Regions from separate parts of the Paenibacillus sp. J22R67 genome, predicted to be linked through region 1. Evidence: predicted binding sites of a transcription regulator. Region 1 holds the regulator's gene; each other region holds the start of a gene.

The links. The regulator LexA, encoded in region 1, represses DNA repair genes until DNA is damaged. The targets are predictions, from matches to a motif close to CGAACATATGTTCG.
Positions count from the first base shown of each region.
Region 2: AC58VC_RS09640 (YhjD family protein) is a predicted target of LexA. The motif match lies at 1,404-1,417, and genes of this name have one in related genera.
Region 3: recA (recombinase RecA) is a predicted target of LexA. The motif match lies at 4,764-4,777, and genes of this name have one in related genera.

Region 1 is NZ_JCAUAX010000001.1:339,240-349,254, reverse strand. It holds gene AC58VC_RS01750 (imelysin family protein) at 1-612, shown strand, start outside; gene efeB (iron uptake transporter deferrochelatase/peroxidase subunit) at 641-1,912, shown strand; gene hflX (GTPase HflX) at 2,096-3,418, shown strand; gene AC58VC_RS01735 (methionine gamma-lyase family protein) at 3,454-4,674, shown strand; gene AC58VC_RS01730 (MerR family transcriptional regulator) at 4,772-5,182, shown strand; gene glnA (type I glutamate--ammonia ligase) at 5,221-6,561, shown strand; gene AC58VC_RS01720 (aminopeptidase) at 6,660-7,898, shown strand; gene lexA (transcriptional repressor LexA) at 8,239-8,856, opposite strand; gene AC58VC_RS01710 (LysM peptidoglycan-binding domain-containing protein) at 9,004-9,396, shown strand; gene AC58VC_RS01705 (DUF896 domain-containing protein) at 9,538-9,720, shown strand; gene AC58VC_RS01700 (HAD family hydrolase) at 9,763-10,015, shown strand, end outside.
Region 2 is NZ_JCAUAX010000002.1:756,842-766,856, forward strand. It holds gene AC58VC_RS09635 (DNA polymerase IV) at 1-1,017, opposite strand, end outside; gene AC58VC_RS09640 (YhjD family protein) at 1,014-1,385, opposite strand; gene AC58VC_RS09645 (stage VI sporulation protein F) at 1,533-1,820, opposite strand; gene AC58VC_RS09650 (DUF1294 domain-containing protein) at 1,881-2,117, opposite strand; gene AC58VC_RS09655 (alpha-L-fucosidase) at 2,235-3,548, opposite strand; gene recG (ATP-dependent DNA helicase RecG) at 3,774-5,822, opposite strand; gene AC58VC_RS09665 (DegV family protein) at 5,823-6,680, opposite strand; gene AC58VC_RS09670 (DAK2 domain-containing protein) at 6,729-8,462, opposite strand; gene AC58VC_RS09675 (Asp23/Gls24 family envelope stress response protein) at 8,492-8,851, opposite strand; gene rpmB (50S ribosomal protein L28) at 9,191-9,379, shown strand; gene spoVM (stage V sporulation protein SpoVM) at 9,477-9,557, opposite strand; gene AC58VC_RS09690 (hypothetical protein) at 9,761-10,006, opposite strand.
Region 3 is NZ_JCAUAX010000002.1:600,376-610,390, reverse strand. It holds gene AC58VC_RS08835 (helix-turn-helix domain-containing protein) at 1-704, shown strand, start outside; gene AC58VC_RS08830 (YajQ family cyclic di-GMP-binding protein) at 851-1,342, shown strand; gene rimO (30S ribosomal protein S12 methylthiotransferase RimO) at 1,471-2,799, shown strand; gene pgsA (CDP-diacylglycerol--glycerol-3-phosphate 3-phosphatidyltransferase) at 2,796-3,383, shown strand; gene AC58VC_RS08815 (competence/damage-inducible protein A) at 3,425-4,675, shown strand; gene recA (recombinase RecA) at 4,847-5,893, shown strand; gene AC58VC_RS08805 (regulatory protein RecX) at 5,972-6,667, shown strand; gene rny (ribonuclease Y) at 7,055-8,593, shown strand; gene AC58VC_RS08795 (TIGR00282 family metallophosphoesterase) at 8,712-9,506, shown strand; gene AC58VC_RS08790 (stage V sporulation protein S) at 9,620-9,880, shown strand; gene AC58VC_RS08785 (dipeptidase) at 10,006-10,015, shown strand, end outside.

The DNA.
Region 1 (10,015 bases):
GCTTATGGATTATCCCGTATGCCTTACGAAAGAATTGAGCCGATCATCGAAACATTCAGCGAATTAGACGGTGTGATGGATGCTCGTGTGGATGATTTCAAGAATGAAAAAGATCCAGCATTTACAGGGTATCACCGGATTGAGTATTTGCTATTTGTGAAAAAGAATGTGAAAGATGCTGAGCCATTCTCTGCACGCCTAGTAGAAGACGGCAAGAAAATGCAGCAGGCAATCGCATCCACAACGATCGAAGCATCAGACTTTATCGCAGGTGTAGGGGAACTGATGGAAGAAGCGCAATCCAGTAAAATTACAGGTGAAGAAGAGCGTTGGAGCGGGGCTACAGTGCCTGTTATCCGGGCTAATGTAGAAGGTGCGCAAGCGATATATGATCTTGTTAAAGGTGAACTGAAGAAGAAAGATGCTGCTTTGGATGAGAAAATTTCAAAAAGCTTAGCTGTAGTTATTGAAACAATGAACACACTTTCGCCAGCTGGACCAACGTGGAACGATTTTGGGAAACTTGAGCAATCCAAACAAGTTGATTTGAAAAATAAATTGGAAGCCTTAGCAGAGCCTCTTGTGAAAATGCCGGGAACGTTAAGCAAATAAACGAACGGATTGGAGAGGAGAAGCGGCAATGGCGGATAAAATGAATCGCAGAGCTTTTCTGGGGATGACTGCGGCAGGAGCAGCGGGAATCGTACTCGGTGATTTGCTGGGGAAAGCACAAGGAGCGGTTCCAAACGCAGCAGAGCCGAATGCGAACAAAGCCAATGCTGAGAGTGAAACGATTTCTTTCTATGGCTCTCATCAAACGGGTGTCGTGACGCCTGCTCAGAACTTTGCCAACGTAGCAGCTTTCGATATTACGACTGAGAATGTGCAAGAACTTAAGGAGCTCATGCAGCATTGGACGGAAATGGCGGCAACACTTATGGCAGGTAAGCCGCTGGCAGCCGAGCCTCAAGAAGGCAAATTTCCACCCACAGATACAGGTGAGCAGCTAGGATTAGATACAGGGAAGCTTACGATTACTTTCGCTGTAGGCGCCTCTCTTTTTGAAAAGGAAGGCGTTGATCGATTCGGACTTCGTTCACGCAAACCGTCTGGTTTAACGGAGATGCCGATCTTTCATAAAGATTCCTTGCAGGATCAATTAACCCATGGAGATATTTTGATACAGGCTTGCTCGGATGATCCCGTGATTTGCTTTCATGCCATTCGGAATTTAGCTAAGGCTGCACGTGGAGTTGCCCATTTACGCTGGCAGCAAACCGGACAGTTAGGTGTGAAAGCGCAAGGAACCAAGCGAAATTTGTTCGGTTTCAAGGACGGCACGAATAATCCGGCTTTGACGGATGAAGCATTTATGAGAAATAACGTATGGGCTGATAGCGGGGATGGTGCGTCCTGGTTTGCTGGTGGAACCTACATGGTCGTGCGCCGCATTCAAATGCGGATTGAAACATGGGATCAACAAACATACTCCGATCAAGAGGAGATTATAGGACGTCAGAAAGTTTCCGGGGCACCGCTGGATGGTCAAAAGGAAATGGATCAGCCTAATTTCGAAGGGGATTTGGACGGTAAGTTTACACCACTTGATTCCCACATACGTCTCTCGAATCCGCGCGCAGGCGAGAATTCAGAACGTGAACGTATTTTGCGAAGAGGCTATAATTTCATGGAGAATCTGGACAGTGTTGGGCGGTTGAACGCCGGATTGTTGTTCGTTTGTTTCAACCGGAACATTCAAACTCAGTTTGAATCGATCCAGAAGAGGTTGACGAATCCGAAGCTGCCAGATCAAATGCTGGCCTATACGGATACGACAGGCGGAGGTTATTTCGCCGTGCTTCCAGGTGTTCCTTCGAAAGGATCCTACTTAGGTCAAAGTTTATTTGTGTAACATTTGTGGAAAGATACCGGAAGGCCACTGGCCTTTCGGTTTTTTTGACGAGCATTGCTATAATTGAACTTTCCTTCGCAGTAAATTGACTTTCCCAAGCATTTCCTACACAATGATGAAGGAATCCGCCCATTTGAGGGGGATTTCAATCGTGAAAGTGCAAGGTAAAGGAGACTATAACTTATGAAAACAACTTCACATATGGTTGAAAAAGAGATCGATGATCGTGCTGTGCTCGTCAGTCTGGTTACACAGAAGCAGAAACGCAATGAAGAATTAGCTGAGTACTCGCTTCAGGAATTGGTGAAACTGGCTGAAACCGCGGGTGTGCAGGTTCTGGATACCATGACGCAGAACAAAGAGACAAAAGATAGCAAATGGTTTATCGGTAAAGGAAAAGTCGATGAACTCAAAGCAATGCTGGAAGATTTGGGTGGAAACACAGCGATATTTGATCAAGAGCTATCGGGTGCTCAAGTCCGTAATCTAGAGGCTGCACTAGACGTCAAAATCATTGATCGCACACAGCTTATTCTAGATATCTTTGCGCAGCGTGCCAAAACGCGTGAAGGCATTATCCAGGTTGAACTGGCACAGCTCAGCTATTTGCTTCCTAGGCTTTCTGGTCAAGGGAAGAACCTTTCCAGGCTTGGCGGCGGTATCGGCACGAGAGGTCCCGGGGAGTCCAAGCTGGAGACAGATCGCCGGCATATCCGAGGTCGTATAGATGAGCTAAAGGCGCAGCTTGAAGAAGTCGTTCGTCATCGCACCTTGCACCGAGAGCGTCGGAAGAAAACCGGTGTGTTCCAGGTTGCTCTGGTCGGCTATACGAACGCTGGTAAATCAACCTTATTGAAACAATTAACGCAAGCCGACGTCTATATTGAGAACCAGCTTTTTGCTACCCTAGACCCTACATCACGGACGATGGAACTGCCAAGCGGCAAGGAGATCGTTCTTACAGATACCGTAGGATTTATTCAAAACCTGCCGCATGATCTCGTCGCTTCATTCCGTGCTACGTTGGAAGAGGCGAATGAAGCCGATCTCATTCTCCATGTCGTCGACAGCTCTACAGATATGCGCAACGAGCAGATGCGCGTCGTAGGCGAGGTGCTTAAAGAGCTTGGCGCCCATCAGAAGGAACAGCTTACAATTTTCAATAAAATTGATGCTTGTCCCCAGGAAGACCGAGAATTGCTGACTGCCGAAGGGGAGTTTCTGAAGATTAGCGCTTTCGATCAAGCGGATTTGGAACGTCTGAGGATCGCTATTCAAGAAAAGCTGATGGGGGATAGCAAAGAGTTTCGTATTCCGGCTGATAAAGGAGACATCATCTCTTTGATGTACCGAATCGGCGAAGTGCTTGAGACGGAAGTAGACGGTGAGGATATGCTGTTCAAGGTCCGAGTGAACAAAGATGATTATGTAAAAGTAGCTTATCAGCTGGTTGCTTATGATCAGAATCCGCAGCATGAGGTACAAGAGAACGAGGGAGAGATTTAATAATTATGCAATTTGGGGATAAAGTCATGTCTTTGATGGAAAGTGCAGAGCGCCAAGTCGAGAGCGCTTTTCGTCACATTGAAAAAACAATTGATCTTAATCAATGGAAAGTGATTAGCGCTTTTCAGAAGCATAAAGTAAGTGATTACCATTTCGCCTCCTCAACTGGCTATGGGTACAACGATCGGGGCAGAGAGGTGCTCGATCTGGTATATGCGGATAGCTTTGGGGCAGAGGCGGCGCTTGTTCGCCCTCATTTTGTGTCAGGAACGCATACGATTGGGACTGCGCTGTTCGGTGTGCTTCGACCAGGCGAACATCTACTTTACATCACAGGGAAGCCCTATGACACCTTGCATAAGGTAATTGGCAAACCTGGTGATGGTACAGGCTCGCTGCAGGACTTTGGCATAGGCTACGATGAGGTAGCCTTGTTAGAGGATGGATCGCCCGACTGGGCGGCTATCGCTGCAGCCATTCAGCCGAACACGAAGGTGATCGGCATCCAGCGCTCTCGCGGCTACTCCTGGCGGCCGTCGTTCACGATCAAGCAAATCGGCGAGATGGTCCAATTTGTCAAAGAAGTAAACCCTAATCTTATCGTTTTCGTCGATAATTGCTATGGGGAGTTCACCGAGCTGCAAGAGCCGACGCAAGTTGGCGTCGATTTGATGGCCGGTTCACTGATCAAGAACCCCGGCGGCGGCATAGCCCCATCCGGCGGCTACATTGCCGGGCGGCAGGACCTCGTGGACCTCGCCGCCTATCGATTGACCGCCCCTGGTATTGGGGGCGAGGTTGGGGCCATGCTCGGAGCTACGCGAGCCATGTTTCAAGGGCTTTTCCTTGCCCCGCATCTGGTCGGGCAAGCGGTTAAGGGCTCGGTGTTCGCGAGTGCCGTATTCGAACAGCTGGGCTTCGAGAGCCATCCGCGTTGGGATGCGCAGCGGACGGATTTGATCCAAGCGATCCGCTTCACGTCTGCGGATCACTTGATCACGTTCGTGCAGGGCATCCAGAAAGCGGCTGCCGTGGATTCGCACGTGGTGCCTGAGCCGTGGGATATGCCCGGCTATGAGCATCCCGTCATTATGGCGGCCGGGACCTTCATCCAAGGCGGCAGCCTGGAGCTGTCTGCCGATGCTCCGATTCGCGAGCCGTACATCGCGTACATGCAAGGAGGACTTACCTATTCACATTGTAAGTTAGGGGTGCTCACGGCAATCCAACATATGGTAGACAAGGGATTGCTTTGAAAAAATAAGTCTGTGAACAAACCTTACACTCCTTGACACGTTTTTGTTACTTAGGTACAATATAGGAGAGGTACTTAACTTTGCAGGAGTGATTAGCATGAGTGATGATATACGTAGAAATATGGCGTTATTCCCGATCGGGATCGTCATGAAGCTGACGGATCTAACAGCAAGACAAATTCGATATTACGAACAGCATGAGCTTATTATTCCTGCCAGAACAGGCGGCAATCAACGACTCTATTCCTTTAATGATGTTGAACGACTTCTTGAAATTAAAGATTTGATTGAAAAAGGTGTGAACATCGCGGGGATTAAGCAAGTCCTTATCCCAGTCGATAAAGATTCGGAAGATGCTACGATTTTGAACGAGCATACGGAAGTGAAGCGTAAGGAACTAACCGACTCCCAGCTGCACAAAATGCTTAAGCAGCAGTTGATAGGCGGGGGCAAGCGTCCAGATCAGGTTTCCCTCATCCAAGGACAGCTTTCCCGGTTTTATAAATAACACTCCGTAAGCGCTTGTAAAATGAGAGGAGAATGAACGTGACCTACAACAATAACTATAACAAAGAAGATATTTTACGCATTGCAAAAGAGCAAAATGTTCGGTTCATTCGCTTGCAGTTTACGGACTTGATGGGAAGTATTAAGAACGTTGAGATTCCTTTCAGCCAGCTTGAAAAAGCATTAGACAACAAAATGATGTTCGATGGTTCTTCCATTGAAGGTTATGTGCGTATTGAAGAGTCGGATATGTACCTATATCCGGATCTGGATACATGGGTTATCTTCCCTTGGGTAACTGAGAGCAAAGTGGCTCGCTTGATCTGCGATATCTACTTGCCGGATGGGCGTCCATTCCCAGGCGATCCACGCGCTATCTTGAAAAATGCGCTTAAACAAGCGGAAGAACTTGGTTACACAGCGATGAATGTTGGTCCTGAACCTGAGTTTTTCTTGTTCAAAACCGATGAAAAAGGCAATCCAACGACAGAACTGAACGATCAAGGCGGATACTTTGATTTGGCTCCGATGGATCTTGGTGAGAACTGCCGTCGCGATATCGTGCTAACGCTTGAAGAGATGGGCTTTGAGATTGAAGCTTCTCACCATGAAGTGGCTCCAGGTCAGCATGAAATCGACTTCAAATATGCGGATGCGATTAAAGCGGCTGATCAGATTCAAACGTTTAAACTTGTTGTCAAAACCGTAGCAAGACAGCATGGTCTACATGCTTCCTTCATGCCTAAACCATTGTTCGGCATGAACGGTTCAGGCATGCACTGTCACCAATCTTTATTCAAAGGTGATACTAATGCGTTCTACGATGAGTCTGACAAGTTAGGTTTAAGTAATGTTGCAAGACATTATATGGCAGGTGTGCTTCGCCATGCACGTTCTTTTGCAGCGATTACGAACCCAACAGTTAACTCCTATAAACGTCTCGTTCCTGGTTACGAAGCACCTTGTTACGTAGCATGGTCTGCGAGCAACCGTAGTCCGATGATTCGTATCCCGGCTTCCCGCGGCTTGAGCACGCGCGTTGAAGTTCGTAATCCGGATCCGGCTGCGAACCCATACTTGGCGCTTGCGGTCATGCTTGCAGCTGGTCTGGATGGCATCAAAAACAAAATGCAGCTGCCTCCTCCAACGGATCGCAACATTTATGTGATGACGGAAGAGGAAAGAGAAAACCAAGGCATTCCAAGCTTGCCACTGAACTTGAAACAAGCTTTGGACGAGTTGCTGCGTGATGATGTGATCTGCGATACACTTGGCGAACATGCTTTGGCCCATTTCTATGAGCTTAAAGAAATCGAGTGGGATATGTACCGCACACAAGTTCACCAATGGGAAAGAGATCAATATCTGTCCCTATACTAGGATGTTCAGAAGCATTTGAAAACTAGATACGAAAGCCCGTCATGATTCAGGACTTCCTGAACTGATGGGCTTTTTCATGCGAAGGAGTAAGAACTCATATGGATAACTTTTTAGTCAACTTAGAGAAATATGCTGAACTCGTTGTTAAAATTGGCGTTAATTTGACCAAAGGTCAAGACCTTATGATCGAGTCACCAATTGAATGCTTGGACTTGACGCGCCTAATCGTTAAGAAAGCCTATGAAGCTGGAGCGAACTATGTTCAGGTCAACTGGCAGGATGACTTCTTGACACGTGCCCGGTTAGAAACGGCTCATGATGATGCTCTCGACTACTACCCAGTGTGGTACACAGATATGCTTGAGCGTTTTGTTGAGAATGGCGGTGCATTGCTGAATATTAAAGTGCCAGATCCTGATTTGTACGCCGGTATTGACCCCAGCGTAATTTCCAGAGCTTCCAAAGCGATGGCAACAGCTCGTTCCAAGTATCAAAATTATGTAAGAACAAGTACGTTCAGCTGGTGCTTGATTAAGGCTCCGACTGCGGCTTGGGCTTCCAAAGTGTACGCAGATTTTCCTGAAGAAGAGCGAGTGGATGCAATGTGGGACGCTATTTTCCGGTTCAATCGTGTATACGAAAATGATCCAGTTAGCGCGTGGCGTGCACATATTGAGCAGTTGAAACGCGTTCGCAAGGTGCTGAACGATAAGCAATATGCAGCGCTGCAATATCGGGCTGCAGGAACTGATTTGCGCGTAGAGCTGCCAGATGGCCACATTTGGCTAGGCGGGGATAAGGCGAACGCAAGCGGGATTCGCTTTGTTGCGAATATGCCGACGGAAGAAGTGTTTACGATGCCCAAACGGACAGGCGTTAACGGGACGGTATCTAGTACGAAACCGCTCAATGTGAACGGAGCATTGGTTGATAAGTTTTCGTTCAAGTTCGAGGACGGTAAGGTCGTGGATTATAAGGCAGAAGTGGGCTACGAGCATTTGACGAGATTATTGGAAATGGACGAGGGTGCTCGTTATTTAGGCGAAGTTGCACTTGTTCCTTATGATTCGCCGATATCTAATGTGAATCGAATTTTCTACAATACAGGCATTGATGAGAATGCTTCCTGTCACCTTGCTTTGGGCAGCTGTTATCCGATAAATATGAAGGATGGGGCTACTTTATCCAATGAAGAGCTGAAAGTAAGAGGCGGGAACACAAGCTTAATCCATGTGGACTTCATGATCGGGACGGCTGACCTGGAGATTGACGGTGTGCTGCAGGATGGCAGTTTGGAGCCTATTTTCCGTGAAGGTAACTGGGCGCTAGCGTTTTAGTGTCAGCGTGAGCAGAATTAAGCCTTTGAGCAGTAAAAAAAACCGAGGGACGAATTGTCCTTCGGTTTTTTGTCTTTCTAGGGAACTATAGCCCCTTATTTACTGAAAACGCACATTATCCTATCGTGAGGGGAACTACAGTTCGCTATTTTGTTGATTTAACTGGAAAAACGAGCCAAGGAGATCAAATAAGGGCCTGTAGTTCTTCTTCTGAATAAAACAGCTTGTTTTTCTCTAAATAGAGTATTCCAGTTCCCATTAATTAACCTTAGCTGGATTTGCGGGTGCAGATAAGATCGAATAAGGACCATCAGGATTCACCTGACGGTCCTTATTAGTCTTACATATCACGGAATAGTCCGATAACACGGCCGAGAATCGTAACATTCTTCAGTAGGATCGGTTTCAAAGCGGAGTTTTCCGGTTGAAGACGGATATGATCCTTCTCTTTGTAAAAGCGTTTGACCGTAGCTTCATCGTCTTCTGTCATTGCTACAACGATGTCTCCGTTGTTCGCTGTTTGCTGTTGTTTGACGATGACATAATCGCCGTTATGTATGCCAGCTTCGATCATACTGTCACCCATGACGCTTAGCATGAACACGTTGTTATCGCCAACCATACTGACAGGAAGCGGGAAGTAGTCTTCAATGTTCTCAGTCGCCGTAATTGGCACCCCAGCGGTAACTTTACCTACGAGCGGAACGCGTGCAACGGAAACTGCGAAATGGGTTTCAGCACCGTCTAAGCCAAGGATCTCGATGGCACGAGGCTTTGTTGGGTCTCGACGAATTAACCCTTTCTTCTCAAGACGCTCCAAATGCCCGTGAACGGTTGAACTGGAGGCTAGTCCGACAGCCTCGCCGATTTCACGTACAGAAGGCGGGTAGCCCTTATCTTTCACTTCGTTCTTAATGTATTCTAAAATAGCTTGTTGACGCTGTGAAATCTTACTCAATAGTTATCACTCCAATGCTGGGAATCATTACCCAAAGTATAACATAGAACCCGAGTTCGTACAAACATAAGTTCGAATAAATCGTTGACACAAACATGTGTTCGTGTTAATCTAATAACAGAACAAATGTTTGGGGGATGATTATTCATGTATATGGCCTACTCACACACTAACAATTCACGCACACCTCATAGATCAACTACGGCATCCAAAGGGATCGCAACTAAATCACGTTATACGAAAGCTATCGTTAGGTTTCTATTCATTGCTTTAATTCTGGGGACAGTGTTCTCTTTTGGTGCCATGGTACAAGCTTATGCGGCAGCATCTTCCCCGACGAGCAGTTTGTCAAATCACGCTGAGACTAAGACAATTGTTCCGGCGCAAGTCGTCATTCAAGAAGGCGATACGCTATGGGACATTGCAGCAACTCATAAGAAAAGCAGAGAGAACATTCGTTCCTATATAGATAAAATTAAGACGAAGAATCATTTAACTACGAGCTCTTTGAATGAAGGACAGGTTTTGTTGCTCCCTTAATCATTACTTTCCTATGAAATGGAAATAGACTTTGAGAGGCTAGGAATTGTTCCTATGCCTCTTTTTGCTGTTTTCTTGACATTCCACTAGAGGGATGGCAAAGTAGTACTCATATTGAATTTTTGAACTAGGAGGGTCATTATGAGTGACAGTATGGAAAAAAATATCGAGCGCATTAATGAGCTTGCTCGTAAAGCCAAAACGGTTGGTTTAACAGATGCAGAAATCGATGAACGAAATGAATTGAGAAAAAAATATATTGAGGCGTTCCGAGGCAATCTTAAAGTTCAACTTGATTCCATCAAGTTCACGGACGAAGAGTAGTTGCTTTTCACATAGAAACAACATTCAAAGGGGAAATGAATGATGACGCTCAAGGCTGTACTTTTTGATTTAGACGATACACTTCTATGGGATGACCGCAGTGTACAAGAAGCTTTTGAAGCAACTTGTGCCGAAGCAGCCAAACACGCGGATGTAAATCCGGAGGAGCTGGAAGCCGCTGTTCGTAAAGAAGCCCGTGCTTTATACGAATCTTATGAAACTTTTTCATTCACCAAAATGATCGGCATTAACCCGTTTGAAGGACTGTGGGCTAATTTCACACAAGGTGAAAATG
Region 2 (10,015 bases), on a different contig from region 1:
AACGGCTTGAAAAACTGTTCTCGTATGATTCGTAGGGTCAGCCATCTTCATTTGGCGTGAAAAGCCTGTCGGAGCGTCAAATGGGCTGCACATGCAGCTAACGGTCACAATGGACGCCATATATCCCTTGCGCCGGCAATCGCGGCATACCTCTTCGGTAAGCTCGAGCAGGATCGTATCCACCTCCGCGGATTCCGCATAGTCCCTAGGGAGAGTCATCATATGGCCTATAGACTTCGGAGGCGTGTCAAACGTACCAGGCGTAACCGGACTATCGTCCAAACCATTCGCTGTTCGCCACATCACTTCCGCATGAATATCTGATTGCTTGCCGAAGCGTGCACGAAATTTGTCCTTGAGCACCGGCAGCGGCGTTCTTGCCACATCACCGATGGTGTACATGCCCAGTCTGCCAAAATGCGCGGTCATCCGTGAACCTACACCAAACATTTTACTTACAGGCTGCGCCCATAAGTACTCCTCTACAGCGGACGGGCGCAGCGTGAAAATGCCGTTCTCATTCTTTTTAGCCCAAATATCGGTTGCGATCTTCGCCAATATTTTATTCGAGCTAATGCCTATACGGACCTTCACGCCCGTTTGCTGCAGCACCTTGCGCTGAATCGCCATCGCAATCGTATCTGGGTCCCCAAAAATAGGCAGGCTTGCCGTAATGTCTAGAAACTGCTCATCGATACTGAAAACCTCAACGAGATCGGTAAATTCTTCGTATATTTTAGTAATCATGAGTGAAACATCAATATAATGCTGCATGCGTGGGCGCATAACGACCAGTTCCGGGCATTTCTTGAGCGCTTCTCCCAGCCGCTCGGCCGTGGAAACGCCATATGATTTGGCAATGGGACAAGCAGCTAGAATGATGCCAGAACGCAAGGCAGGGTCTCCAGCGACCGCAACCGGTTTATCCCTCACCCCCGGATAATCCGCCTTCTCTACACTTGCGTAGAAGCTCTGGCAATCCGCTAGGAATATCGTCCGCTCCTTTCCTTTGCTCACCGTAATCCCCCCCGCATATTCATCAGCGTAGTCATGAGTTCTGCTTTAACTAAGCTGCGAAGCATCGTGAAGTGATGGATGTAGCCCCGGACTTTGTACTCTACGTTAATCCCTAATGCATTCATTTCGGTATGAATCACTTTAATATCTCTTTTCTTCATAACGCTCTTAATACTTTGTAATTGAGGATAAATGGCGGTCTCCACCTCTCTGAGGTAAAAAAGAATATGATTGTACACAATTTTATCCTTATAAACCTTGAGTTCCTCCATATCCCTTGCCAACATATCGAGTAAAATGGGCAGCAGCGTATATTCCTTAATAATTTGAACATCCTCTTCTGTCTCAATTCTTGCATGAACACTCATAATTTCCACCACCATATGCGAACATATATTCGTGTTACTTATTATATACCGAACACGTATTCGTTATGCAAGTGGTTTTTTTGGAAAGTAAAAAAATACCACCTGACCAGGTCGCTTAGACCTCTCAGGCGGCATTTTTTATCTAACTTATCGAAACATGGACCACAGTTTGATCAAGTGAAACGTGTTCGAGGGATCGATTTTTTGAGAAAGAATGAACTCCAAAATCTGATTCGTCTGAAATCCGGTTAGATTCTCGCCAAGAATGCCAGAGGCAATCCCAATGAGCTGTGTGACCTTCATACGATTTTGCAAATCAGCCTTCGTGACACTTTGCAGCAGCATAATGAGGCGTTCCTTGATCGCCGGGTTTCTTAATTTGAACTTGACTCGCTCAATCAACGCAGGATCGATGCCGTACAGCTGATAACTCATGTTCGTACCTCCGATGTCCCGTCATGTTTTATACATATGAGGGAACGAACACAAACTTGACTACATATAAATGGCGATCAAAATAACACATATGCAATTTAGCGCAACAAGCAGCGGCATGCCAATAACGAATGAGGTGTGCTTCGTCTTATGCCGCCAAACCCGCATGCCGAGCCAACCACCGATCCCGCCACCAAGTGCAGCAAACATAAACAGCCGTTTCTCCGGGACTCTGCGGCCGCCTTTTTTGGCTTGCCCCTTGTCGTGCCCCATTTCTATGAAAGTAATGATATTCATCAGCAGTACATATACAAGAAAATAAGTCAAATGATGGCACCTTCGTTTCCAAAATAATAGTAGGACTACTATTATCTTAAAATCGAATGAGGGCGTGGTCAAATGTTAATTTAAAAATCAAAGTAACGTAAGCTCCACAACAGTCGCTCTCTTATCCGGAAGCGGATAGCTGGAGTGCTCTGGTCTATCGAAACTCATGAACGCATCCTCCGGATACTGAGCAGCATTCCAAGGGCGGCTTAAGAAGACCTCTGAACCATCCGACAGCAGCCTGGCTTTCTTCACCTTACCTGCCAAACCGTTCAAGTTAATCGGACCTACGCTTTCTTCGAACAAGTGAGCATACAGCAAATTGCCCTTTTGCGTGTACCTGCCCCATTCCGGCTTCGGCCAATCGGCTTGCCCACAGCCGTAAATGCTGTTCCCATTTTTCTCCACCCAGTCGCCAATCTCTGACAAAATGTCCAATGACTCCTGCGGAATCTCGCCGAGCGCGTTAGGACCAACATTCAAGAGCAAATTACCATTTTTACTGACGCACTCTACCAGCTTCCGAATGACGGTAGTCGGGGATTTATATTGGAAATCCTGAGCTGCATAACCCCAGTTATTATTCAGCGTGATACAAGCCTCCCATGGAATAGGATTGCCCTCGTGATCCGTCACACCTTGCGGGGGAATGATTTGTTCCGGTGAAGCAAAGTCGCCCGAATAGCTAAGTGGATTGTTCGTATAAATACTTCCGCCTTCTTCGCCGCTTGCGTCCAATCGGTTGTCTACAATGACATGCGGCTGCAGAGACCGAATCATCGCCATCAGCTCTGTTGCTTTCCAGGTCTCCCCCTTCATCTGATCATAGGAGAAATCAAACCACATGATGTCCAGCTTGCCATAATTCGTTAGAAGCTCTTTGACTTGCCCGTGCATATATTGCAAATATCGGTCGAACGTCTCTGGATTTCTTGCATAGCTCTCGTTATCCCGCATCGGATGGTGACGATCCCCATAAGCCGGGTAGTCCTCATGATACCAATCGATTAACGAATAATAGAGCCCAACCTTTAAACCTTCCGCCCGAAACGCTTCAATAAATTCGCGCACTAAATCTCGCCCAGCCTTGGTGTTCGTTGATTTATATTCCGTGAGAGCGCTATCAAATAAGCAAAAACCATCATGATGTTTTGCCGTTAATACCGCATATTTCATACCTGCTTGCTTGGCTGCGTGCGCCCACGCTTTAGGATCATAGCGAACAGGATCAAATTCATCAAAGTACGTTTGATAGTCCTCTACCGAAATGCGTTCCGCATTGCGCACCCATTCTCCCCTAGCTGGAATAGCATACAGTCCCCAGTGAATGAACATACCGAATCGATCCTGCAAAAACCACTGCGTGCGCTCTGTTCGTTCTTGAATAATCGGATTTGTCATTTCCTACACACCTTTCACGATTAAAATGCTATGCGCTCCCACGGCCCCCTCTTTCGAGCTGTGTGCCCACTTAACCTCTACGTTTATTGTACTAAGACTGCTCCGCAATAGACAGATACGAAACTAACCTCAATTAGGATAGAATTAACATTCTGCCTGCAAAATGAAAAACGCTAGGACCACGACTGACAATAATCATCAGTCTATCCTAGCGTTTTGTTTCGATTAATCTAGCACTTCACTATCAAAAATGTGAGCACGCTCCAAGTAAGCTCTCAGGGGGATGAAGGAAGCGCCGGTCCAGAACGATGAATCGCCAACGAGCTCAGCAGCATCATCACGCGCCTGCTCCATGACTTCGAAGTCCGCCATCATGTCGGCGACGCGGAACTCCGGCAGCCCGCTCTGCTTCGTGCCGAAGAAATCCCCCGGCCCGCGCAGCTCCAGATCGCGCCTCGCAATCTCGAAGCCGTCGGAGGTTTCGGTCATCGCCTTCATGCGCTCCTTGCCGACCTCGGTCTTCGGGTCGGCGATGAGCACGCAGAAGGACTGGTGCTCGCCGCGTCCAACCCGCCCACGCAGCTGATGCAGCTGTGACAGGCCGAAGCGGTCGGCGTCGTAGATGACCATCAGCGTGGCGTTCGGCACATCCACGCCAACCTCGATGACCGTGGTCGACACCAGCGCCTCCACGGTCCCTTCCTTGAATGCGCGCATGATCGCTTCCTTCTCCTGCGCGCTCATACGCCCGTGCAGCAGGCCGATCCGCATATGCGGAAAATGCTGCTGCAGCTGAATGTGGACGTCGATGGCATTCTGCACGTCCAGCTTGTCCGACTCTTCGATAAGCGGACAAATCACATACGCTTGTCGCCCTGCCGCCACCTCGCGCTGGATGAAACCAAGCACTCGCTCCAGCATAGCATGCTGCACGGCATACGTCTTGATCGGCTTACGCCCTTTGGGCAGCTCCCGCAGCGTCGACACATCCATGTCGCCGAAAGCGGTAATCGCCAGCGTTCGCGGAATCGGCGTCGCCGTCATTGTCAGCACGTCGGGGTTCATCCCCTTGCGCCGCAAAATGCTGCGCTGATTCACCCCGAAACGGTGCTGCTCATCCGTCACGACCAGCCCCAGCTGGCGGAAGTAGACGTCCTCTTGAATGAGCGCGTGCGTCCCCACCAGCACGTCAATCATGCCCATCTGCAACGAAGCGAGCAGATCCCGCCGTTGGCGGTCCGTCGAGCTGCCTGTGAGCAGCGCAACCTGCAGCCCGTAGGGCTCAAACAAGCGGTCCAGGGAGCGCTTGTGCTGCTCCGCCAGGATCTCCGTCGGCACCATCAGCGCGCCTTGGTAGCCGGCCTTGAACGTCGCGTAGAGCCCTATAGCCGCGACGATCGTTTTCCCTGCACCGACATCGCCTTGCAGCAGTCGGTTCATACTGTACGGCTCCTGCATATCGTGCAGGATCTCGCCCACGACCTTCTTCTGCGACTCCGTCAGCTGGAAGGGCAGCGCGCGCACGAAGGCGCGCACAGCAGGCAGGTCAACCTGCTGCTTCACCCCGTCCGCGCGGCTTCGCGTCACTGCGCGGTAAGCCTGCAGCTTGAGCTGGAATAGGAACAGCTCCTCATACACCATGCGGCTGCGCGCCTGCTTGCCCTCCTCCACACCACTAGGCGTGTGGATGACAGCCAGCGCCTTGCTGCGCGGCATAAACCCGTACCTGCCGGTAATGCCCGCCGGCAGCACTTCACTGATCATGGCGCTGTACTGTGTCAGCGCCTGCTGAATGGCTTTACGCATCCATTTTTGCGTAATCGAGCCTGCAACCGAATAGACCGGCTGAATGGTGCCGGTATTCGAATCACCTTGTCCGGGGAACTCGGAATCGGACACGCTCATTTGCCTCCGCTTGCCATCCCATTTGCCGGTTAGAATAATCTCCTGCTGCGGTCGCAAGCGATCTTTCAAAAAGTGGCGGTTGAACCACACCGCCGTCAGGAGAAAGTCATCGACCATCACCTTGCAGGAGAGTCGAGACTTGCCGCTGTAGCGCTGCAGCACCGGCTCCCCGATGATATATCCTTTCACCGTGACACGGTCGCCGTCTTTCACGCTAGCGATATCGCGCACTGTGTAGTCCTCATACCGGAATGGCACATACTCCAGTAAATCCATAACCGTAAAAATGCCCATGGCGTTTAGCTCAAGTGCTTTTTGAGCGCCGACTCCATGGACTTCGCGTACGACAACTTGATTTAAATCCATCACTTACACCGCACTGACGAATGCTGCGATAGTACCGGGTCCAGCGTGTGCGCCAATGACAGGCCCCAGTGTAATATAGTCAACATGCTGCACCTCAAATTGCTGCGTAATGACTTCTCGCAACAGCTGAGCGCCTTCCAAATTGTTGGCATGGGCAATATGTATGGACGGAATACGCCGATTCGGCACGTCAGCCGCAAGCAGCTCTAGAATGCGCGCGATCGCTTTCTTTTGACCCCGAACCTTATCAATAGCCGTCACTTCACCCTCACCATCAATCGAGAGAATAGGCTTAATATTCAGCAGAGAACCAAATAACGCCGACGCTTTGCCGATTCTTCCACCTTTTTGCAGAAATTCGAGTGTATCTACAAGGAAATATATGTAAAAGTTCTCTCTAATCCTTTGTACTAGCTCTATAATCTCAGCTGAGCTTTGCCCAGCTTTGGCCGCTTTCGCCGCAGCGACAACAAGGGCGCCGATACCATAAGAAGCAGAGCGGGAATCAACCACATGAACCTTGCCGGTAAACTCCTCCAGCATCGTGGAGGCGAGCAAGGCCGACTGGTACGTTCCGCTCAGTGCAGAAGATAAATGAATTGAAATGATTTCCGTATTCGGCTCTTCTAGCAAGCTCTGATATAAGCCTAGGAACTCCGCAGGAGACGGTTGTGAAGTTCTAGGAAAATGAGGTGACGAGGTCAGCTTAGGATAAAATTCCTCAGATCGCAGCGTCACCGCATCTAAAAATTGTTCATCTCCAAAATGAATCTTAAGCGGCACCATCTCAATGTTAAGCTCTTGTCTAAGTGCCAAAGGTATGTCGGCCGTGCTGTCCGTTACAATACGAATATGTGTCAACAGGGCTCACTCCATTTCCCGAATTTAATCCACCGAAGGGATGATCGTTTACTCTACAGAGAACAGGTACGCGTACAATGGCTGTCCGCCTGGGTGAAGCTCAACTTCAATCTCGGGATAAACCGCCTGAATGAAGGCCTCAAGTTCTTCTGTCTCTGTGCTCACGGCATCTTCTCCGGTGAGGATTGTCACGATCTCGCTGCCTTCATCAATCATTTCTTCGAGCAGCTTCTTACAAGCATCCATCAGACTTGGCTGTGAAGACACAATTCGGCCATCTTGAATACCGATAAAATGCCCCTGCTTGATGTCAATACCGTCCATATTCGTATCACGCACCGCGTAAGTCACTTGACCGGATTTCACACGGCGAAGTGATTCGTTCATCGCTTCCGTATTTGTTTGGGCATCTGCTTTCTCTTGGAACGCCAGAATGGCTGCAAGACCTTGGGGAATGGATTTGGATGGAATTACGATCAAAGTTTTGTCGACCAGATCAACTGCTTGCTGCGCTGCGAGGATGATGTTGGAGTTGTTCGGCAGCACGTAGATCGTTTGCGCATGAATGCTGTTAACCGCATTCACGATGTCCTCTGTACTTGGATTCATCGTTTGTCCACCGGACAATACGACATCAACGCCTACACTGGACAAAATCTCTGTAATGCCCTCACCCAAAGCGACTGCAACGAAACCATACGTCTTGCCCGGTGCTGCCGCTGTTGCAGCAGTCGGAACAGGAGCCTCGTAACCTTCCGTGGTCATCTCTTCCAATATATGTGAATGCTGATCGCGCATATTTTCAATTTTGATGCGGCTTAATGCGCCGTAATTCATCGCTTGGTTCATGACTTCACCTGGATATTCGGCATGAATATGCACCTTGACCAGTTCGTCATCGGCAACGACGAGCAAAGAATCTCCCAGTTTGCTAAGCTGCTCGCGGAACCTGCCTTCGTCGAAAGCAAGCCCTGTCACCTTGCCAGGTTCAATCGTTAGCATAAATTCCGTACAATAACCGAATTCGATATCTGCAGTAGCCAAGTGCGCCTGCGCTGGAAGATGGGCATGGACTTCTTTGGCCAGGTTCAAGCCCGGAACTACAGAAACCGTATCGAGCCTTGTATCCATCGTCGCGTAGTCTTCTTCCACCTGAAGCAGACCGCCGTTTAACGCTGTGACGAAGCCTTCATACACGCAGACAAGTCCTTGACCGCCTGCATCTACCACCCCAACCTGCTTGAGCACAGCAAGCTGCTCAGGCGTTCTAGCGAGGGCTTCGTTCGCCTTGCTCAAAACTTCCTGCATAAGATCGAGCAGATCGCCGCCGCGTCTATACTGCGTGGCATGTTTGGCTGCTTCTTTGGACACTGTCAAAATCGTGCCTTCTACCGGCTTCACGACAGCCTTATACGCTGTCTCTACCCCTTGCTGCAACGCAGCCGCGAATTGCTGTGCATTCACATTCTCAAGATCGTGCACATGCTTCGCGAATCCGCGAAACAGCTGTGACAGAATAACCCCAGAGTTACCCCGGGCGCCCATCAGTAACCCTTTGGACAATGCATCAGCTGCTTTCCCAATATGAGAGGATGGCTTCTTTTTCAGTTCCTCACAACCAGCGGTGAGTGTTAAATTCATGTTGGTGCCGGTATCTCCATCGGGTACAGGGAAAACGTTCAATCCATTAACCTTGTCTACATTTCTGCGAAGGTTATCCGCACCCGCCAAGACCATGGCAGTGAAGTCATTTCCATTTATTGAAATAAAGCGCTTACTCAAAGTGATTCCCCTTCCTGGTTATCGGGCTTTTATTTAGCTACACGAACGCCTTGAACAAAAATGTTCACATCGTCTACATGAAGCCCTACGACATCATTCAAAATATATTTGACTTTCGTTTGGACATTGCCGGCAACGACGGATATTTTAGTTCCATAGCTGACAATAATATAAAGATCAATCTCGAGTCGCCCGTTCTCCCGACGAACTTCGACACCGCGGCTTAAATTGTCCCGCCCTAACAGTTCTGCTATTCCGTCTTTTAATTGCTTTCTAGTGGCCATGCCAACAAGTCCATAACAATCTAACGCAGCGGATCCCGCCAGAGTTGAAATCACTTCATTGGTAATATACACTTTTCCAAACTCGGTTGTGAGTTCAATTGGCATTATCTTACAACTCCTTCATGTTTCACTTTAGCGACTAATTATGTAAGTATTCCCATTCCAGCTTTGCTTTAGCAAAGTCGACGCCAAATCGTCAATTACTATGTATTCGGAAAGGTGGGCTAATCTTCATTGTACTATAACATACTTAATAAATAAACGGCAAAAAAGAAGGTAATTCGTTGACTCTGCTCCTTTTGCTATGCTATTATATTTAAGTGTGTTTTTGCTGGTTATTATAAGAATCGCAAGAAGCAAAGTCTAAATTTGAGGAAAGCTGTCATGTCAAGCTTAGGCTTGCCACCCAGGCTGCTTTGTATACTGCCGAAGGAGGTGTCAAACATGTCCCGCAAATGTTTCGTTACAGGTAAAAGTCCTAAATCAGGAAACCACGTGTCCCACGCTAACAATAAAAATAAGCGTACTTGGGGAGTTAACGTTCAAAAGGTTCGCATCCTCGTTGATGGTAAACCAAAACGGGTTTACGTAAGTGCTCGTGCGTTGAAGTCCGGTAAAGTGGCTCGCGTTTAATTTTCGGATACTTATACTTTATGTAAAAAGACAAAAAGCACCTTCCGGTGCTTTTTTTGCATTTCTGGGGATTGGGACTTCGTATGTGTTAGCTAACTTAGTTTTTGCTAAACGTATTAAGTACAGCTTTCACGAACCCACCCAAAAATTTTGGTAGCTTGATTGTGTAGAACTTCATTCTCTACCCCTCCTTAGAGTTTAGCCAGTAAACGGACGCATGCCCGAAGACTGACTTCGACTTCGTGAGCACTAACATCATTACAACAGTATATGCCCCGGTCGTGAAAAAGTACCTTCTATTTTACTTTCTCCGATCTATTCGCTTCCAGAAAGCAAAAAAAGCTACAAGAGCGCATCGCTCTTGTAACTATATGTATGCAGCTAGGGTGCAGTTATACCCGTCTGCGTGTATAGCGCATAAATTAAGTTGAACATGAAATACAAGATCACAGCAATCACGATGAACCAGATCCGAAATCCGAGTCCCTCAAACCGCCGGAAGAAACGCATCCCCAGATACAAAGCACCGAGTGAAAAAATATACTTCGTGATATCGTGTATGTTAGAAAAACACGCAAGAAGCACGGCGCAAACTAGACTGTACAGAAACAGCCAGAGAAATCTCATCGTCCCGTT
Region 3 (10,015 bases), on a different contig from region 1:
AAGCGGTAGGGCTTGATCCAACTGAAGTGCTGAATATGTACCAGACAACGAATCCTTCTCCAGTCGTGGAAAAACCGGTAGTAGAAACAATTCGTAAGAATCGAACAAGTGTTCGTAATACGGAGAAAATGAGCCGCTGGGCTTCAAGCGTCATGTTTATTTGTTTTATTTTGCTCATTTTCGGAATTGTGTACTATTATACATATAAGAATTACAAGGGAACACCGGCAGAGGAAAAGCCTGCTCAAACGCAGTCTCCGAGAATTACGGATACCACGAATCCCGGGGCAGGAACGACTCCGACAACTTCAACGAATGCCTCCAGTGAAGGTAAAGTGGAACCTCTTCCGACCCCAACACCAGCACCAACACCAACGCCACCAGCGGTACAGGTTAAATTTAGCAGCAATGAAAAAGGTGTAGATAACTACATAATTACTGGTACTGCAAATTTGAACATTCAGATGAAAATAAACGGTTCCTGCTGGATTCGAGTTGATGCTCTTACAGATGGGGGCGGCAAGGACATGTTAAGACAAAAGCTTTACAAAGCAGGCGATACGGACGTCTTCGATTTGACAAGTTCCGCCTATCTGAATGTAGGGGCAGCAAGTGCCCTAGAGCTTACTGTGAATGGCACCGTGGTTCCAGTTGGTGATACGCCTAATCCAAAGCGTGTACAGCTGAATTTGCAAAAAAACTAGCATTTTGGCAGTTCCTGCGCTTTCCCGGGTAATGAAATAATTTCCTCAAGAGACATCCTAGGCCGTGGGGCTGCGGGATGTTTCTTTTTATAAAACTTCTTGCTATAATGCTATTGTAATTTGATGGAAAGGGTGTTTGGTCTAAGATGAGTTCAGAAAGTTCGTTTGATATTGTATCCAAGGTGGATATGCAGGAGCTAAATAACGCGATTCAGCAGGCGGAAAAAGAGATTGCAACCCGCTTTGATTTTAAAGGCAGCAAAAGCAGCATTAAGTTAGATAAGGATCAATTAGTCGTTACTTCAGATGACGAGTTTAAGCTTCAGAATGTCCTTGATATTCTACATGCCAAAATGACGAAACGCGGGATCTCGATCAAAAATCTCGATTACAGCAAGGTTGAACCTGCTGCCAGCTCAACTGTAAGACAGAAAATCAGCATGAAACAAGGTGTGGATCAAGAGAATTCGAAAAAAATCAACATCCTGATTCGTGATTCTAAGCTTAAGGTGAAAACGCAAGTACAAGGAGATCAAATTCGGGTAACGGGCAAGAGTCGCGATGATTTGCAGGCAGTTATCGCTCTGCTGCGCAAGGCGGATATTCCTCTTGACTTACAATTTGTAAATTTAAAATAGGCATACATACTATGTTATTGAAAGAGAAGCCCCCCTGTAGCAAGGGGGTTTTTACATTTTGACACCCTATAGGGCTTGTATTATACTTGTATGGAGTGTTTTTAGGACTATTGGAGGTTGTTTCTTTCATGACAGAAAAGGTTAAAGTAGTTACCCTCGGATGCGAGAAGAATATGGTCGATTCCGAGATTATGGCTGGATTAATACATGGGCGTGGTTTTCAGCTTGTAGATAACAAGGAAGATGCCACTGTCATTATCGTGAACACTTGCGGGTTCATTGATGCAGCGAAAGAAGAATCCGTTAATACAATTTTGGATATGGCAGAACTGAAAGAAACAGCAAATCTCAAAGCGCTTATCGTATCAGGTTGCTTAACACAGCGTTACAAAAAGCAATTGCTCGACGAGATGCCAGAGATTGACGGGATCGTGGGAACGGGAGATTTTGATAAAATCAATCATATCGTTGACGAAGCTCTGCGCGGGAAAAGACCGGTTCTTGTTGGGAATCCGGTATTTAACTATGATGCGGACCTGCCGAGGCTTGTTACTACGCCTAGATATACAGCGTACGTAAAAATTGCCGAGGGCTGCGATAATGCCTGTACATTCTGCAGTATTCCGATCATGCGCGGCAATTTCAAGAGCAGAAGCATGGATTCCATTGTTTCGGAAGTAGCTAACCTGGCTTCACAAGGCGTGAAAGAGATTAGTTTAATTGCTCAGGATTCTACGAATTATGGCACGGATTTATATGATAGCTTCATGCTCCCTACACTTTTGAATAAAGTAAGCGAAGTAGAAGGCATTGAGTGGGTTCGCCTGCACTATGCTTACCCTGGCTTCTTTAGTGACGAGTTAATTGAAGTTATGGCGACGAACCCGAAAGTATGTAAATACATTGATATGCCACTACAACACAGCGAAGATTCCATTCTTAAACGTATGCGTAGACCTGGCCGTCAAAAAGATACTCGTGAGTTGGTTCGTAAAATTCGTGAATCGATCCCGGATGTTGCGCTTCGGACCTCGCTTATTGTAGGTTTCCCGGGAGAAACTGAAGAAGATTTCGAGAACTTGAAGCAATTTGTTCGTGATGTTCAGTTCGATCGTCTAGGTGTTTTTGCATATTCCAAAGAAGATGATACACCAGCAGCACGTTTACCGAATCAAGTGCCTGATGAAGTGAAAGAGTATCGTGCGAATGCGATCATGGAAATCCAAAGAGAAATTTCAAATATCCGCGGCGGACGCCGTATCGGTCAAGAAATCGATGTGTTGATTGAACGGTACGATGGTAGAAGTGATGTGTATATTGGTCGTTCTCAATTTGATGCTCCAGAGATTGATGGAGAAGTATTCGTATCGAATGGTAAGCTTACGATCGGTGAACTCGCCAAAGTTCGCATTACCCACTCTTATGAGTTTGACTTATCTGGGGAGGTAATTGCATGAACCTGGCCAACCGCATCACCGTGGCGAGGATTTTACTAGTACCAATCATCATGTTTTTCCTGTTGATTAAGGTAAAATTCCCTCATATACGGATAGAGGAGTTTAGCATTACGTATAATCAAATTATTGCTGCATTGATTTTCATTATTGCAGCGAGTACAGATAGTTTAGATGGTTATATTGCACGAAAACGCAATTTAGTAACCAATTTAGGCAAGCTGCTTGATCCCCTGGCGGATAAGCTGCTTGTTACGGCTGTGCTCGTTTCACTAGTGGAAATGGATAAAGTAGATGCTTGGATTGTCATAGTCATAATCAGTAGAGAATGGGCTGTAACAGGTCTTCGCCAAATTGCTCTGCTGGAGGGCACTGTGATGGCGGCTAGTAAGTGGGGAAAAGCAAAGACGGCAGCTCAGATTACAGCCATCATAGCGCTACTTATCAATAATTTTCCGTTTACGTTTGTGGACTTCCCTTTTGATGTAATAGCAAGTTGGGCAGCGGCCATCATTACGGTCTACTCAGGAATCGAGTATTTTGTGAAAAATAAACATGTCATAGACTTTTCAGAAAAGACACAATAGGGCAACCTATTGGTTTTTTTCTATTCTAGGAGGATGATTGGATGAAAGCAGAAATCGTTGCTGTTGGAACAGAGCTCTTGCTTGGACAAATTGTAAATACGAACGCTCAATTTCTTTCCAGAGAGTGCGCCGCGATTGGCGTGGACATTTATTTCCAGACAGTAGTTGGCGATAATGAACAGAGACTGTTGGAAAGCCTCAAGTTAGCCGCCTCCAGAGCCGACGTCGTCATTTGTACAGGCGGACTGGGTCCTACGCAGGACGACCTAACCAAAGATGTCCTAGCGGCGTATGTAGGCCGTCAGTTGATCATTCATGAGCCGTCGATGAACGCGATTACACAAATGTTTCAATCTCGCGGGATACATATGGTAGAAAGCAACAGGCGCCAAGCGTTAATGCTCGAGGGCAGCGATCCCTTACATAACGAAACAGGGCTAGCAGTAGGCGTAGCATTCACGTTTGAAGGAACTCATTTCATCCTTCTGCCTGGACCGCCAAAAGAAATGAAGCCCATGTTTACCAAATATGCGGTTCCTTGGCTGCACACAATTATGAAAGATGAAGTTCCGCTGTATTCCAAAATGCTCAAGTTTGCCGGCATCGGTGAATCTAATTTAGAGCATCAATTAATTGACTTGATTCAAGCTCAATCGGACCCAACCATAGCTCCATATGCCAAAGAAGGCGAAGTGACGATTCGTTTAACGACTCGTGCACATTCCGCAGAAGAGGGCGAACGCAAATTATTTGCGACTGAGCAAGAAATTAGAAGCCGTTTAGCTCAGCATATTTATGCGGATCAAGACGTTCCGATTGAAACAATTGTTGTGAAAATGCTGGATGAACGCAAGTTATCACTTGCTGTAGCTGAGAGCTGTACAGGTGGTTTGCTCAGCGATTTAATAACTTCAATCCCAGGGAGTTCGAACTCCTTTCTAGGCGGAATTATCTGTTATTCCAATGCGCTGAAACACAAGCTTCTCGGTGTTCCGATGGAGGTACTGGAAGGCGAAGATGCTCCAGGTGCTGTTAGCAGCGAGACAGCGGTTATTTTAGCGGAAAACTTGCTGACGACAACTGGAAGTGATTTCGGCATCTCCGTTACTGGCGTAGCGGGTCCTGGCACGTCTGAAGGGAAGCCTGTTGGGCTTGTTTATATCGGCTTTGCGCAAAAAAACGCAGAAACCCAAGTCATTACGCTGCAGCTTTCCGGTAACCGGGAATCGATTAAACATAGATCCGCGAAGAGCGCACTCTACCATCTTTGGAAACAGTTGAAAGAAAGCTAGAGTTCGCATATAATGAAAGAAGTGTTAACGGAAGAACCGTAACAAAGCGATAACTTTGTTGCGGTTTTTTGTTTGTTCGCGAAAAAGTCGAATGTATGTTCGAAAAAGTACTTGGCAAACACCCCGAAACAAGTTATCATATACCTATAATGATAGAAGGAAGTGAGTGTTTTGACAGACCGTCGCGCAGCACTTGATAATGCATTACGACAAATTGAGAAACAGTTCGGTAAAGGCTCCATCATGAAGCTTGGAGAATCAACGCATATGCAAGTTGAAACGATTTCAAGCGGAGCGTTAGCCCTTGATATTGCTCTTGGAATAGGTGGATTCCCACGTGGAAGAATTATTGAAGTATACGGACCTGAATCCTCAGGTAAAACAACAGTAGCTTTACATGCTATCGCTGAAGTTCAAAAGGTTGGCGGACAAGCTGCATTTATCGATGCAGAGCACGCCTTGGATCCTTCTTATGCAAGTAAGCTGGGCATTAACATAGATGAGCTGTTGCTTTCTCAACCAGATACAGGTGAGCAAGCACTTGAGATCGCTGAAGCGCTTGTAAGAAGCGGCGCAGTAGATATTATCGTTATTGACTCTGTAGCGGCATTAGTACCTAAAGCGGAAATCGAAGGCGAGATGGGAGATTCTCACGTGGGTCTACAAGCACGTTTGATGTCTCAAGCACTTCGTAAGCTTTCAGGTGCGATCAATAAATCGAAGGTTATTGCGATTTTCATCAACCAATTGCGTGAGAAAGTCGGCGTCATGTTTGGAAACCCGGAGACAACTCCTGGTGGCCGTGCACTGAAGTTCTATTCCTCTGTTCGACTCGATGTTCGTCGTATAGAAACTATCAAGCAAGGTAATGACATGGTTGGTAACCGTACGAGAATTAAGGTTGTTAAGAATAAAGTAGCGCCTCCGTTCAAACAGGCGGAAGTGGATATTATGTACGGTGAGGGAATTTCACGCGAAGGCAGTATCATTGATATCGGGACAGAGATGGATATCGTGAACAAAAGCGGAGCTTGGTATTCCTATGAAGGCGAGCGCTTAGGCCAAGGTCGTGAAAATGCCAAGCAATTCTTGAAAGATAACAAAGCCATTGCGGAAACGATCGAACAAAGAATCCGTGGGAACAGTAATTTGATTGTTGCTGTTGGACCAAATCTTGACGACGAGGAAGACGATGAATTAGAAGCGGCTTTCGAGTAAGATTCGAATATATCATATCGTGAAAGCACCTTAACCCTTAGGTTAGGGTGCTTTCGTGCATGAAAGGGGCTGGAAAGCTTGGAGCAGGAACAGGAAGAGCAACAGATTTCCATTATCACATTAGTAGAGAAGCAGAAGCGGGGGAAGCACCGCTATAATATATTTTTGAATGAAGAGTACGCTTTTTCAGTACATGAAGACATTCTAATTAAACATCGGTTAGTCAAAGGAGAGAGCGTACACTTACAAGAGTTAGAGAAGATTATTCAAGATGAAGAACAGAATAATGCCTATATAAAGGCTATACGCGTTATTGGCCGGCGACCGCATTCATCGAGTGAATTGAAACGCAAGCTCAAAGAATCAGGTTATGAACCATCCATTATTGACTGGGTAATTGATAAATTAGCTTCGCAAAATTACCTTAATGATGAAGAATTTGCCAAAATGTGGACGGACAGTCGGATCATTTCTCAAAAGAAAGGTCGTAACCTCGTTCGTCAAGAGCTACAGCAAAAAGGCATCGACAAAGAGTTCGTTAAACATGCCATGGAGAACATCAATCCTGAGGATGAAATTGCTGGAGCTATGAAAATTGCTCAAACGAAATGGAAGCAAACTTCAGGCGAAACTTTTGACAAGAAAAGAAAGACGGCCGCATTTCTAATGCGTAGAGGTTTCACAGGAGCTGTAGTGACTAAGGTATTAGGACAGCTAAGCAGCGGGTCGAGAGATGAAGACTTTGAGATTCTTGAGGATTCTTTCGATGATTAATATTGTTAAATATTGACTGTAATTCGTTAATATCATTAAGGAATAAAGGAGTAAGGAGTTGGGCAAGATGATCTTCTCGTGGACTATCGCTTGACAAGCTTCTTCGACAAAAGATAAAATAACAGTGTATATTTTCATAATGTATTCAAAATCATACTTATTTCATTGATTTTGAGAGGACAGATGTAAAAACCGCCAATTTTTACACTGTTGATTATGGATTATTAGCACTATAGTGCCTCTAACGCACAGTGCGCATTCATTTAAAAGCCATACTCTTTTTATTTTGGGGTATGTATGACTAGTCAAACAATTAAAAATCGGATTAAAAAACCGAACGGAATCCCAGGCTAACACCTTGGAGAAACCAACGAGGAGGTGAACAAGATGACTTTCATCTGGATCGCGATCATTCTCATTGTTGGAGCTGCATGCTTAGGGATTGGTTATTTTATCCGTAAATCTCTTGCAGAAGCGAAAATTTCCAGTGCTGAAACAGCCGCTGAGCAGATTAGAGAAGCTGCTAAGAAAGAAGCCGAAGCACTGAAAAAGGAAACGGTTCTGGAAGCGAAGGACGAAGTACACAAACTTAGGTCCGAAGCTGAAAAAGACATTCGTGAGCGTCGGAATGAAATTCAACGACAAGAAAGACGATTGTTGCAAAAAGAGGAATCGCTGGATAAAAAATTAGAATCTCTCGAGCGTAAAGAAGAGCAAGTTGCCAACAAAGAGAAGCGGATCGAGGATACACAAAATCAAATTGATCAGCTTTATAAAAGCCAGGTTTCGGAGTTAGAGCGTATCTCAGGACTTACAATGGAAGAAGCGAAAAGTATTATTCTTACCAATGTGGAGCAGGAAGTACGACACGAAACTGCACAGCTTATTAAAGAAATCGAACAACAGGCCAAAGAAGACGGCGATAAGAAAGCCCGTGAAATCATCACGCTCGCCATTCAACGTTGTGCCGCAGATCATGTTGCTGAAACGACAGTTTCAGTTGTTTCATTGCCAAATGAAGAAATGAAAGGCCGGATTATCGGTCGTGAGGGACGTAATATCCGTGCACTGGAAACATTAACGGGTATTGACCTTATTATTGATGACACGCCAGAAGCAGTTATTTTATCTGGATTTGATCCAATTCGTCGCGAAATTGCTCGTACATCCCTAGAGAAGCTTGTTGCCGATGGTCGTATTCATCCAGCACGTATTGAAGAGATGGTTGAGAAATCCCGTAAAGAAGTGGATGAACGTATCCGCGAATATGGGGAGCAAGCCACGTTTGAAGTTGGAGTTCACGGATTGCATCCTGACTTGATCAAAATTTTAGGTCGACTGAAATTTAGAACAAGTTATGGTCAAAACGTGTTGAAGCATTCCATGGAAGTAGCTTATCTGGCTGGTCTGATGGCCGGGGAGCTCGGGGTAGACGTAACTTTGGCGAAACGTGCCGGGCTGCTTCATGACATCGGTAAGGCGCTTGACCACGAGGTTGAAGGATCTCATGTCGAAATCGGTGTTGAGATTGGTAAGAAGTACAAGGAGCATCCAGTCGTTATTAACAGTATTGCTTCACATCATGGCGATGTAGAAGCAACGTCAGTTATAGCGATGTTAGTCGGAGCAGCAGATGCCTTATCCGCGGCGAGACCTGGAGCACGCAGGGAAACGCTCGAAACATATATTAAGCGTCTAGAGAAACTCGAAGAAATCTCGGAATCTTTTGAAGGTGTTGAGAAATCATACGCCATTCAAGCCGGCCGTGAAGTACGTGTTATGGTTCAACCTGAGAAAGTGGATGATACCGAAGCGTTCCGCCTAGCCCGCGATATTACCAAGAAAATCGAGGGTGAACTCGATTATCCAGGACATATTAAGGTTACGGTCATTCGTGAAACACGAGCTGTTGAATACGCTAAATAAGAGTAACCAATGCGAAAAGTGGCTGATACAGCCACTTTTCCTTATTTTATAGGCGGATCAATAGGTTGTATCCTAACCCTCCGCGCATCTACGTTAATAAAGGAGCTATAAATTTGTTATGAAAATTGTATTTATTGGAGATATTGTTGGATCTGTTGGACGTAAAGCACTTAAAAATGTCATGCCTCGATTAAAACAAGCGCACCCTCATGCCGTGTTCATTGCCAACGGAGAGAACGCCGCAGCGGGGAAGGGGATTACCTCAGCAATAGCGAAAGAAATCTACGAGATGGGCATTCAGGCCCTTACAATGGGCAATCATACATGGGATCAAAAAGAAATCTTCGATTTTATTGATCGGGACGAGAAAATGGTTCGTCCAGCCAACTTTCCACCTGGTACGCCAGGCAGGGGACATACGGTCATAAAAGTGAAAGATCAGGAGCTGCTGATCATCAATTTACAAGGGCGCACGTTCTTGCCGCCTATTGATTGTCCGTTCCGCAAAGTCGATGAGATCCTTGAAGCAGATAAGAAAAAGCACAAATTTATATTTGTAGATTTTCATGCTGAAGCGACTTCTGAGAAAATTGCGATGGGTTGGCATTTGGACGGGAAAGTATCAGCTGTCGTCGGCACGCATACCCATGTGCAAACGAATGATAACCGCGTATTGCCGCAAGGTACAGCTTATGTGACAGATGTAGGGATGGTTGGCCCGCGTGATGGCATTCTAGGTGTGGAACGAAATGCGGTGCTTCAGAAATTCAAAACGCAGCTGCCAGTAAGATTCGTTACAGACGAAGGGAAATGGCACTTCCATGCTGTTGTTATAGAATTGAATGATCAAACAGGCCAAGCGAAAGCCATACAGCTTATCCGTTACGATGAGGATCAAGTTTTCATGGATTAATTGTTATTTCAGAAAATTTAGAGAATTTAGATGAAATAGAAAGTCATGTTTGTGCTACCTCGAGAATATGATGATTAATGGAACTATCCATCATTCCCGAGGAGGTACTATTCATGGATGTATTAAAAGTTTCAGCAAAATCCAACCCAAACTCCGTTGCAGGTGCTTTGGCAGGTGTGTTGCGTGAGCGCGGGGCAGCTGAGCTCCAAGCTATCGGTGCAGGCGCCTTGAACCAAGCCATCAAAGCAGTAGCGATCGCAAGAGGATTTGTGGCGCCCAGCGGAGTTGACTTAATTTGTGTACCAGCCTTCACAGATATCGTGATTGACGGGGAAGATCGGACGGCCATTAAATTAATCGTTGAGCCGAGGTAATGAACGGAACCATACATATTAACCCACGTAGCCTGTTTACCTTGTAGACAGGTTTTTTATTCTACCCCAAAACCTCTGATAAGAGGTTTTTGTCTTGTTTAGCGACAGATAAGGAGGCTGCATGGATGAAGATCA